2 regions of the Natranaerovirga pectinivora genome follow, and region 2 is predicted to be linked to the other one. Evidence: predicted binding sites of a transcription regulator. Region 2 holds the regulator's gene; the other holds the start of a gene.

What was found. Region 2 encodes NrdR, which represses ribonucleotide reductase genes. Its sites were predicted from a motif close to CACAANATNTTGTG; they were not measured.
Region 1: the regulator NrdR is predicted to act here: its motif matches at 2,497-2,510, upstream of nrdJ (ribonucleoside-triphosphate reductase, adenosylcobalamin-dependent).

Annotation. Positions count from the first base shown of each region.
Region 1 covers NZ_SMAL01000008.1:44,209-50,719, forward strand. The annotation lists gene EDC18_RS11175 (KamA family radical SAM protein) at 1-1,036, shown strand, start outside; gene EDC18_RS11180 (2-hydroxyacid dehydrogenase) at 1,237-2,271, shown strand; gene nrdJ (ribonucleoside-triphosphate reductase, adenosylcobalamin-dependent) at 2,557-4,911, shown strand; gene trxB (thioredoxin-disulfide reductase) at 5,046-5,972, opposite strand; gene EDC18_RS11195 (hypothetical protein) at 6,047-6,274, opposite strand; gene EDC18_RS11200 (O-acetylhomoserine aminocarboxypropyltransferase/cysteine synthase family protein) at 6,393-6,511, opposite strand, start outside.
Region 2 covers NZ_SMAL01000001.1:160,851-167,361, forward strand. The annotation lists gene spoIIGA (sigma-E processing peptidase SpoIIGA) at 185-1,096, shown strand; gene sigE (RNA polymerase sporulation sigma factor SigE) at 1,260-1,997, shown strand; gene sigG (RNA polymerase sporulation sigma factor SigG) at 2,068-2,844, shown strand; gene EDC18_RS00790 (YlmC/YmxH family sporulation protein) at 2,981-3,244, shown strand; gene nrdR (transcriptional regulator NrdR) at 3,308-3,766, shown strand; gene rpsT (30S ribosomal protein S20) at 3,988-4,251, opposite strand; gene gpr (GPR endopeptidase) at 4,466-5,479, shown strand; gene EDC18_RS00810 (stage II sporulation protein P) at 5,780-6,511, shown strand, end outside.

The DNA of each region.
Region 1 (6,511 bases), on a different contig from region 2:
TACACTTACACCTGAGGAAGAAGAAAAGCTTGGCCACTTAATCGATTCCTATCCAATGTCAACAACAAAATATTACTTATCTCTTATCAATACTGAAGATCCTATGGATCCAATAAAAAAAATGTCTATACCATCTGTAACTGAGTTCGACGTTGCAGGCCTTGAGGATACAAGTGGTGAACAACAAAACACTAAAATGCAAGGTTTACAACACAAATATAAACCTACTGTATTATTGCTGTCTACAACAACTTGTGCAATGTACTGTAGACATTGTTTTAGAAAAAGACTAGTTGGTTTAAATAGTAGCGAAACGCTGAGAATGTTTGACGAAGCCGTTAACTATATAAAAGAGCATAAAGAAGTTAGTAATGTACTAATTTCTGGGGGCGACTCTTTCTTACTAGACACTGATATTATAGAAAAATTACTGAAACAATTATGTGAAATTGAACACCTTGACTTTATTCGTTTTGGTACAAGAACCCCTGTTGTATTTCCACAAAGAATATTCACTGACGATAAACTTTTATCAGTTTTAAATAAATATAACAAAGAAAAACGTATCTACGTTGTTACTCAGTTTAATCATCCTAACGAAATCACTGATGAAGCCAAAAAAGCAATTGCCGAGTTGCAAAATCAAAATATTGTTGTTGGGAATCAAACTGTTCTTCTAAAAGATGTTAATGACAATCCAGATACATTAGTTGATTTAATGAGATCTCTTACTCAAATAGGTGTAGTGCCTTATTATGTCTTCCAATGCAGACCAGTAAAAGGTGTTGCTAGTAGCTTCCAAATATCCATAAAGGATGGCATAAAAATTGTTGAAGAAGCCAAATCTAAATTGAATGGACATGCTAAAAGGTTTCGTTATGCTTTGTCCCATGTACGAGGAAAAATAGAAATACTAGGTCAATTAAATGAAAGTGATGTACTTTTTAAGTATCATCAAGCAAAAGATATCAATGATACGGGTCGTATTTTCTCAAAACCACTAACAGATGAATGTTGGTTGTTTGATCTTGAATAAAACCTTTACTTGTAGAGAAGCTAATCCTTCTCTACTTTTTTTGTTTTTTAATTAAAGGAATAAAGGTTGTCTTTTTTATTAATAATATACTAGTTGAATAATTAAAAAGTATTGACAAAGATCTGTGACCCATTATATAATTAACTTATATTGATAATGAATTTCATTATTGATATAAGCATCCTTTAGGAGGTGGTTTCTTGAAGGTTGCATTCTTTGATACAAAACCTTATGACCAACAAATATTTGAAGCTATGAATAAAGAGTATAATTTAGAATTTACTTTTTATGAGTCAAGATTGACTGCTCGTAGTGTTTTATTAGCAAAAGGTTTTGATGTTGTTTGTGTCTTCGTACGTGATGAGGTAACTAAAATCGTTATTGATCAGTTGGCAGAATATGGTGTTAAAATGATTGCACTAAGATGTGCTGGTTATAATAACATTGATTTTGCAGCACTTAATAACAGATTAAAAGTTGTTAATGTACCTGCTTATTCACCATATGCTGTTGCAGAATTTACTGTAGGAATGATGTTAACCCTTAACAGAAAAATTCACAAAGCTTACAATAGAACAAGAGATATGAACTTCTCTCTTAATGGGCTTCTAGGCTTTGATATGCATAATAAAACAGTGGGAATAATTGGTACAGGTAAAATCGCTAAAGTGTTAATCCAAATTTTAAAAGGTTTTGGTTGTCAGGTTATAGCTTATGATATTGTTGAAGATGAAAAAAGCGCAGCAAGTTTAGGCTACCAATACACAACTTTAGATGAACTCTATAAAAAAAGTGATATTATATCTCTTCACTGCCCTCTAACAAAAGAAACAGAGTATCTCATTAATGAAGATACAATATCAAAAATGAAAGATGGCGTTATGATTATTAATACCGGCAGAGGTAAACTCATACACACTATAGATCTTATTGAAGCCTTAAAAGAAAAAAAGGTTGGATCTGCAGGACTAGATGTTTACGAAGAGGAAGAAGAATATTTCTATGAAGATTATTCTGAAAGAGTCATAACAGATGATGTTTTAACACGGTTATTAGGTTTTCCTAATGTACTAATAACATCCCATCAAGCATTCTTTACAAAAGATGCCTTGTTAAACATTACTACAACCACATTAGATAGTATTAATCAATTAAAAAATAACAAAACGCTAATTAACGAAATAACTTTAAAATGTGATACTACAGGATGTTCTGTTAAAAACACAAACAGTTAATGAATACATTCTGTTTAAATATCAACCTCCCAAGTATATAAAGTGTCAAAAAAAAGATGGCTTGCCATCTTTTTTTATGTTTATTTACAGATATAACACCTGTCCTTTTCTCTATTTCATATAGCCATTCTTAATAAATCTCTCACTTTCAGCAAATACTACATCTTTATATGGCAATATGCTCAAATTATAATAATTATTTATTGACACTGGTTTTTATTGTGGTACAATATATAGTGTATTGTTTCGCATTAACAACCATATAATGTATAAGAGGTGTTCTCTATGATTCAAATTATAAAAAGAAATGGCAATATTACAAATTTTAATAGCAATAAAATCATCACCGCTATCGAGCTTTCTATGGCAGAAACTAAGGATGGTATTGACTCTGCTCTTGCAAAAATGATTTGCTCTCAGATTGAAGAAACATTAGAAAATCATACTCAAGCAATTTCTGTAGAACTAATCCAAGACTTAGTTGAAAAGCATTTAATGGACTCCCCTAGAAAAGATGCAGCAAAACGCTTTATCTTATATCGATATGAAAGAGATAAAACTAGAGATACAAGAACAAAACGTATTGATGGTAGATTGCTTAGTGATGAATTTATAAGCAAATATAAACATAGATCTAATCCTATGAAACAACTCGGTAACTTCGTTTACTATAGAACCTATTCAAGATGGCTACCAAAAGAAAACCGAAGAGAATATTGGTGGGAAACGGTTAGACGAGCTGTTGAATACAATTGTAGTTTGGTACCTACAACAAAATCTGAAGCAGAAAAATTATACGATAACATATTCAATCTCCGTCAATTTCTATCTGGAAGAACATTTTGGGTAGGCGGTACAGATGTAGCTAAAAATTACCCAATGGCTAACTATAACTGTGCCTTCCAAGTTATTGATAACTTTGGTGCTTTTAAAGATTTATTTTACTTACTAATGATCGGATCTGGCGTTGGTGTAAGAATTCTTAAATCTGATATTGAAAAGCTACCAAAGATTAGAACCAATTTTGACATAATTAATGAAGATTATACCCCTGTTCCTAAGGACAAAAGAGAAGACAGTACAAGTTTAACTTTTAGCCATAATAATACTGCATTAATAACAATTGGTGATAGTAAAGAAGGCTGGGTTCAATCTCTTGACTATTATTTCAAACTTATTTATAGCAATGAATATAGGCACATTAATACAATAATTATAAATTACAACCATGTACGACCAAAAGGCGAAAGACTTAAAACCTTTGGGGGAACAGCAAGTGGCCATACAAGTTTAAAAAATATGTTTATTAAAATAACCAGTATTATTAAAAAACGTGGATTGGTTGCTAGTAAAACTTATATAAAATTAAAGCCAATAGATTGCTTAGATTTTTCAAATATTATTGGCGAAAATGTTGTTGTTGGTGGTGTACGAAGAACTGCTGAAATAGTATTAGTAGATGCTGATGATAAAGAATCCATAGAAGCTAAAAGCAATTTATACAAACAAATTGATGGGCAGTGGATTGTAGATAATGAAATCATTCATAGACAAATGAGTAATAATTCTATTTATTACAAGTCCAGACCATCTAGAGAACAACTTCACTGGCAACTAGAACAAATGCGATATTCTGGTGAACCAGGATGGGTAAATGAAGTTGCTGGATCTAAACGCAGACCGAATATGAATGGTGTGAATCCTTGTGGAGAAATCCTACTAGATTCAAAAGGATTATGCAATCTGACCACTATCAATGTGGCATCCTTTATAACTGAAGATGGGACCCTTAATAAAAAAGAATTACTTGAAGCCCAAAAGTTATCAGCAAGGGCTGGTTATAGAATGACTTGCGTTGATTTAGAAATTCCTGAATGGGATTATGTACAAAATAGAGACAAACTTATTGGATGCTCCTTAACAGGTTGGCAAGATTTGGTAAATGCCCTTTCTCTAGACAAAGAGGCTCAAGGGTCACTCTTATCAGAATTAAGAACCATTGCTCAAAAAGAAGCAAAAGAATATGCAGAAGAGATTGGTCAAAACCCACCCCTATTGGTTACTACAGTCAAACCTGAAGGAACTCTTAGCCAACTACCAACTGTCTCTAGTGGTGTTCATTATTCTCATTCACCCTACTATATAAGACGTGTCCGCATTAATGCCAATGATCCTCTTGTAAAAGTATGTGAAGAATTAGAATACCCTATTTTCCCTGAAGTAGGTCAAGAATTAGAGACTTGCTCTACAAAAGTTATTGAGTTTCCTGTTAAAGCACCTAATGGTACGACTAAATACGATGTTTCTGCCCTTGAACAATTAGAAAATTATAAACTGTTTATGGAAAACTATGTAGATCATAATTGTTCCATAACAATCCATGTTCGTGAACATGAATGGGAAGCCGTAGAAGAATGGGTATGGCATAACTGGGATGATATTGTAGCTGTGTCCTTTTTATCTTTAGATGATAATTTTTATCAATTATTACCTTATGAAGCCATTAGCGAAGAAGAATATAATGCTAGAGTCTCAGTAATGAAACCTTTTATTCCTAATTTAATATCAAAATACGAAAAAGGTGAAGAACTGGATTTAGGTGATGATAATTGTGATAATGGGGTTTGCCCAATAAGATAAACAGTATATCAAGGGTTTCGCTGCACCATCCTTGGCTACGCTATTACACTCATATATAATAAAAATCCTTGTACCTATGAGTTTGTCTACAATATAAAAGCATCGACAAAGTCGATGCTTAATTTTATAAACCATTAGAAGTTTTGTATTATATAATGTTCTACAGAATATACTGATGTTGCACCATCTGATGCGGCTGTTATAATTTGTCTTAATGGTTTTTTTCTTACATCTCCTGCTGCATACACACCAGGTACATTTGTTTTACAACTCTCATCAGCTAAAATATAGCCACTGTCGTCTAGATCTACAACGCCTTTAACCATATCCGAATGTGGTATGGTACCTATAGCAATGAATATGCCATCAACTGCTATATCCCTATTTTCATCTGTATTTCTATTGGTAATATTAATTCCTGTAACGCCATCACTGCCATCTATTTTATTAACAACTGTATCCCAAATGACTTCAACATTTTCTAATTCAAAAAGTTTGTCTTGAAGTATTTTAACAGCTCTGAATTCATCTCTTCTATGAATAACATACACTTTTTTACATAATCTGGCTAAGAAAATAGCGTCCTCAACTGCTACATCTCCTCCGCCAACAACAGCTACGGTCTTATCTCTAAAAAAAGCCCCATCACAAGTTGCACAATAAGAAACACCTAAACCAGAGAATTTTTCTTCTCCTTCTACACCAAGCTTTTTCCAATATGCCCCTGTAGAAAATATAATTGTTCTAGATTCGTAGGTTCCCTCAGATGTAACGACTTTTTTGATTTTTGATTCTAAATCCAATTCTGTTACTTCCTCGGATTTGATTTGAGCACCTAAGTGTTCTGCATGGTCTCTCATTTTCATACTAAGTTCAAAACCATTTATACCAGGAAGTGCTGGATAATTATCAACTTCATAAGTATTAACAACTTGCCCACCGCTCATTGGATTTTTTTCTAATAATAAAGTTTTAAGTTTTGCTCTTTCTGCATAAATTGCAGCCGTTAGCCCTGCTGGGCCAGTTCCAATAATAATCAAATCATAAATACTGTTTTCCATTATTTATTCACTCCTATTTTATATTACAAGTTCAATACAATACTCTTATTATATACTAATAATCCTTAGAAGAATTAATTACTAGATTTAATATTTTTATTATACCAATCGTATCCAAATGCTATTACTAAATAACTTATAAGTAAGAAAATACCTAAATACAAGATATTATTATTTTTTTCTATTGGACAAACATTTGGAGGTAAGTTTATTTTGTCTATATAAGATTTAATTAATGCAAAAAAGGAAATTATAATTCCAATTACTAAATATATATTTAACCATAGCGGGTGCTTTTTCATAGCATTACCTCCTTATATTATAATATTACGATATACAAACATAGTAGTCAAGTAAATTTTTCTTTTTAAACTTAAAGAAACCAATGAGATTATTAATCTCTTGGTTTCTCTATCTTCTTTAAAGCTTATCTAGTGCATTTTCTAAATCTTTTATTAAGTCCTTAGCGTCTTCAAGGCCAACAGATAATCTAATCATATCTTTTGTTACTCCTGCAGCTAACTGTGCTTCATCACTTA
Region 2 (6,511 bases):
ACCTTTTGACAAAATATTTGAAAGAATTAAGGTATAATAATCATAGCTTAACCATATGGGGAATAAATATGTAGTATAAGCCTCCAAGGAAGGTGGCTGTTTCATACTTTAAAGACAAGAGAATTTACCTTGTCTAAAGACCGGTCTTTCCTAATAAAATATCTGAATAGAATGGAGGGGGGGCGTGTATTACGAAGTTTATATTGACACACTGTTTTTAATTAATTTTATTATGGACTTTTTAATTTTATGGTTCGTTGGGAAAATACTCAAGCTAAATACTACATGGTTAAGGTTAACTGGTGCATCAGCACTTGGCTCTTTAATAATATGTTTAAGTGTTATCTTTCCTATTGCGAGTATTACTCTTAACATACTTATATATTATGTAATAACCTGTGTACTTATGATTGTCATTGGCTTTAAACCAAAGTCAATAATACAACTTATAAAAATACTTATAGGTTTATATCTCTTAACTTTTTTAATAGGTGGTTCAATTATATCATTATATTATTATACAAAAGCAGGCTATTACTTTAATCAATTATTAAGTGGCAATGTGTTTAGTGCTATTGATACTCGAACATTTATACTTACAAGTATTATCGCCTTTATATTAATAAAGATGATTTTATATTATTTTAGTAGGGTTATGACAGTTCAAAAGAATTTGTTTTCTATTGAGATAGAACTTCAAGGTAAATCTATTAGAGCCCAAGGTTTACTAGATACAGGAAATAATCTTTACGATCCTATTACAAAGGCACCTGTAATTATTGTAGAATATGACATTATAAAAGAATTAATACCGGATCAGGCTAGAGATATAATTATTAAATTCTTAAACAACAACAGTGAGGATTTTTATAATAACATTGAAGAACTGTATAATCATAAATTTAGGCTCATACCTTTTAGTTCCATTGGAAAAGAATCAGGCATGTTAATTGGTTTGGTTTCTGAGAACGTAAGCATAAACTGTAACACGGAAAAAGAGTTTAAGTTAAAAGACATTGTGTTAGCAATATACAATAAAAAACTATCACAAGATAATAGTTATCAGATTCTAATACATCCAGAAATGGTTAAGTGAAAATGTTACCTGCAAACTTCGTTGCAGGATTTGGAAAATGCATTTTCAACCAAGTTTATGTCTCTTACACAGTAAGAGGCCTAAGATAGAATACTGATTAGAATAAGCTTTACAAAATTAATACAGATTAGATTAAACAGATATAAAACTAGGGGGAATAAACGTGTTAATGAAAATATCTTTTCCTAATCAATTTCACTTCAAGATTGTTCATACAGTAAGAAGATTTTTGTTTTTCAAAAAAGGTGAGATACATTATATAGGTGGTACTGAAATTCTTCCAGCACCCTTAGATAATGAAGAAGAAGCAAAGATTATTCAAGGGTTAGGCAGTGTCAATGACATAAAGGTTAAATCAAAGCTAATTGAACATAATTTAAGATTGGTGGTTTATATAGCTAAAAAGTTTGAGAATACAGGTATTGGGGTAGAGGATCTTATTTCTATTGGAACCATAGGTTTAATAAAAGCCATTAATACGTTCAAGCCAGATAAAAAGATAAAATTGGCTACCTACGCTTCTAGATGCATTGAGAATGAAATATTAATGTATTTAAGGAGAAATAATAAGACGAAATTTGAAATATCCATAGATGAACCTCTTAATGTTGATTGGGATGGGAATGAATTATTGCTTTCAGACATTTTAGGGACAGAAGAAGATATTATATATAAAGATATAGAAGAAGAAGTAGATAAAGAACTGCTAAAGAAGGCATTAGATAAGTTATCAGACAGGGAAAAAGTAATTGTAGAGTTAAGATTTGGATTAACCAAAGATGGCAATGAAAAGACTCAAAAAGAAGTAGCAGATATGTTAGGCATATCCCAATCTTATATTTCAAGATTAGAAAAAAAAATCATTAAAAGGTTAAAAAAGGAAATTGTAAGAATGCAATAATTTGAGTATAAATGTTTTAACTTCGGTAATCATTTAAGTAGAGACAAAATGATGACTGGAGGTATAACATATGGCCATGAACAAAGTAGAAATTTGCGGTGTAAACACTTCAAAGCTTCCATTATTATCTAATGATGAAAAGAAAAAATTATTTGACAAAATACTAGAAGGTGATCTTGAAGCAAGGGAAGCCTATATTAGAGGGAATTTAAGGTTAGTTCTAAGTGTCATTCAAAGGTTTCATAACAGCAATGAATACGTTGACGATCTATTTCAAGTAGGTTGTATTGGATTAATAAAGGCGATTGATAACTTTGATATTTCCCATAATGTAAAATTCTCAACCTATGCAGTACCAATGATTATAGGGGAAATAAGAAGGTATTTGCGAGATAATAATTCAATTCGAGTAAGTAGGTCTTTAAGGGATACAGCTTATAAAGCTTTGCAAATAAAAGAAAGATTAATTAGAGAAAAATCAAAAGAACCAACAGTAAGTGAAATATCTCAAGAACTTGGCATTAGTAAAGAAGAAGTTGTTTTTGCATTAGACGCCATACAAGATCCAGTTTCTTTATACGAGCCAGTATATAGTGATGGGGGAGACTCCTTGTATATAATGGATCAGGTAAGTGATAAAAAAAATAAAGAGGAATCTTGGGTGGAATCTATTTCTTTAAAAGAAGCTATGAATAAATTATCAAAAAGGGAATATCATATATTAAAACTAAGATTTTTTGATGGAAAAACTCAAATGGAGGTGGCAAATGAGATAGATATATCTCAGGCACAAGTCTCAAGATTAGAAAAATCTGCATTGAAAAACATGAAAAAATATTTACATTAAGTAAAACGATTACTTGATTACAATAAGAGAAATATTTATGTATAAAGGAAATTTTGTTCTTTCGAGAGCAGAATTTCCTTCCTTAAATTTAAGGAGTTTTTTGGACATTTAGTATTTTCATAAAGGGGGTTTGGAAATGGTTAGAATATATGATATGAAACAAAAAGAGGTCATTAATTCTAAAGATTGTAAAAGATTAGGATTTATAGTGGATATAGAAGTGGATCTAAAAGATGGAAAATTGAAAAAACTTATAGTGCCTGGACCAGCAAAAGTATTTGGAATGTTTGGAAGAGATAAAGAATATCAAATTTCTTGGGATCAAATTAAGCAAATAGGTGAAGATATTATATTGGTGGATATAGATGAAGAAAAGGCTCTGATTAAAAGTGATTATTAGTACCCTTGACCAATACTAATATTTTAAATATAATTGAAAGAAAAAGCAATGGAGGAACAAGGGATGAAATGCCATTATTGTAATAATGACAATACAAAAGTAATAGATTCAAGGCCTGCTGAAGACAATAATTCCATTAGAAGACGTCGACAATGTGAAAAATGCGATAAGCGATTTACTACATATGAAAAAGTAGAAACAATCCCGTTGGTTGTCATAAAAAAAGATAAAAAAAGAGAGACTTTTAATAGAGAAAAACTTATGGCTGGTGTAGTTAGATCTTGTCACAAAAGACCAGTCTCTATGAAAGAAATTGAAAGCGTAGTAGATGACATTGAAAATATAGTTCACAATTCGATGCAAAAAGAAATAGAAAGTAAAGAAATTGGTGAACTTCTTATGGAAAAGCTTAAGAATATTGATGAAGTTGCTTATGTTAGGTTTGCATCTGTCTATAGAGAGTTCAAGGATGTAAATACTTTTATGGATGAACTTAAAAAAATATTAAATGAAACAAAATAAAAGGAATGTGAAAACATTTCTTTTTATTTCTTTAAAAGTTAGAAAAAGCTTGATGCGCAAGAACAAAGGTGACTTTAGATAAGAAGTTAGCAAATGTTTTTTAAGTGCCCAAGGCACTTGTTCTAAAAATTGAAAATGTCATTTACAAATCCTTGATCCCAAGTTTGTAAATGACATTTTCATAGTAATAATAGTTATATATAAGTATTATTTTATTGCAATTAAGCTATAGAATTAACGTTTTTAGTTAATCTTGAAACTTTTCTAGCAGCTGTATTTTTATGATAAATGCCTTTTGTAGTAGCTTTATCAATTTCTTTAATAGCTAATTGTAATTGCTCTTTTGCTAAAGCTTTATCATTAGCTTCAATAGCAGCTACAACTTTTTTAATACTTGACTTAACTTTAGACTTAATCATTTTATTTCTTAAAGTTTTAGTTGCAATAACTTTTATTCTTTTTTTAGCTGATTTAATATTAGCCAAACGGTACACCTCCAAATTTTCATTTTGTAATTAGACACGGACTATTGCACAATGTAAACATACTATTATATTCTAATTTAATCTTTCCATTGTGTCAATACATAACTTATAAAAAATAGGGAAAAATACAATTGAAAATAGAGAGTTAATCCTAATAATAACTTATTATTTCAAAAATAACCATCCTTATACTAAAAAGGAGTGATATAATTCAATGAAAGAAAAAAAATTAGAAGAACTAAAGTATGAAATCAGAACAGACTTAGCCATAGAGGCTAGAGAGTTGGTTCATAAAGATGAGGATATAGAGATTCGAGGCGTAGAAGTAGACGAAGACTTTAATGAATCCATACATTTAAAGACCACAAAAGTAAATATTAAAGATGATCAGGGTTCAAAAGTGATGAATAAGCCTATTGGTAACTATATCACTATGGAATGTGAATTGATGAAAGAAAATGACAGTGAAGTTCATGAGTTATTAATGAAAGAACTGGCTAAACAAATCAGTAGTTTGGTAAAAAACAAAGATAATACAAATCCTCTGATTCTAGTTGTAGGATTAGGAAACAATTGGGTTACACCAGATTCTTTAGGACCTAAGGTTGTATCAAATTTGCTTGTTACTAGACATTTATTTGAACAAATAAAAGACGCTGAATATTTAGAAGCACTAGGAAGAGTAAGTGCCATATCTCCTGGTGTAATGGGTCAAACAGGAATGGAAACTTATGAAATAGTAAAAGGTATTGTAGATGAAGTTAAACCAGATTTAATTATAGCGGTTGATGCCTTAGCTTCTAGAAGAACAAGCAGGGTCAATTCTACAATACAGGTGTCTGATACAGGAATTCATCCTGGTTCAGGGGTTGGTAATAAAAGAAAAGCCATTACAGAAGAAAGTTTAGGAATACCAGTATTAGCCATAGGTGTTCCTACAGTAGTTGATGCAGCAACTATAGTAAACGACACGATGGACAACCTAATAGATGTAATGACACAACATACAAATAATGATAGTATACTAGGTTCCTTAAAAGAGTTTACTAGTGAGGAGAAATATCAGTTAATACAAGAAGTTTTAAATCCTTATATGGGGAATATGTTTGTTACACCAAAAGATATTGATGCAGTTGTAAAAAGAATTAGCTTTATTATTGCAGGAGCAATTAATATAGCATTACATCCAGAAATAGATTACAAAGAAATAACTAGTGCATTGAATTGAGAATCTCTCTATAGAGATTCTTTTTTGCTTTATAGGAAAGTTCTATTTCCTATAAAGTAAAAAGTTGATTAAATGCGCTGCATTTTTCTAACAAAGTTAGAAAAAGCTTGATGCGCAAGAACAAAGGTGACTTCAGATAAGAAGTTAGCAAATGTTTTTTAGAGTGATGAAGTCACTTTGTTCTGCAAAAAAACTAGATAATGAATTAATTTAGTCGCTTATCTTAATTAGTCATAATAAAAGAAGGACTAGAATATTATGTATATAGAAGCTATAACCAACGAATGAAGGTGTGTGAATATGGAGAGAAGAAGATCTATCCAAAGCATTAAAAAAATCAATGTCCTATTGGTGTTAGTAATGATTATTTTGTTCAGTAATATACTCTATAAAGGTTATGAGATATTTGTACCAGATAGCTTTAAAACAATTGGTGCCCAGATAAGAAAAAGTTCAAGTAATTATTTAAGTGAACAAATCTTTGTCAAATCTGTACCCTTATTGAGTTATACATTTAATAATCACTCTGATTTAGTAAAACAAGAAAAACTGCTAGGATATGAGACAAGTTATTTTAAGCGATTTTTCTCAGGGCATATTCCTTTAATAGATTATGTGTTAAAAGAAGAGTCATTACAATATTATACTGTTGCTGAAGTATACCCAAGCATTGAACAATGGCAACAAGAAGATGAAGGGAATAAGAACATTGATATAGCTGAATTAGAGGAGGAAAGTAATCATATAGAAAAACCAATTGAAAACCATATTGTGAAATCATATGCCTATACATTAGAACAGTTAAAAGACTTTAATTTTTTAATGAATAATATGTACACAGTGGATAATAGCATAAGGGTGTCACCTAATGATTTTAATATTGAAAAATGGTTAAGTAATGATATAACAGTAGATTTTTCAAAAGAGGAACCTAAAGTGTTGATTTATCACACCCATTCACAAGAGGCATTTATTGATAGCAGAAAAGGGTTTGTTGAGGACACCGTTGTTGGACTGGGGGTAGAACTGGCT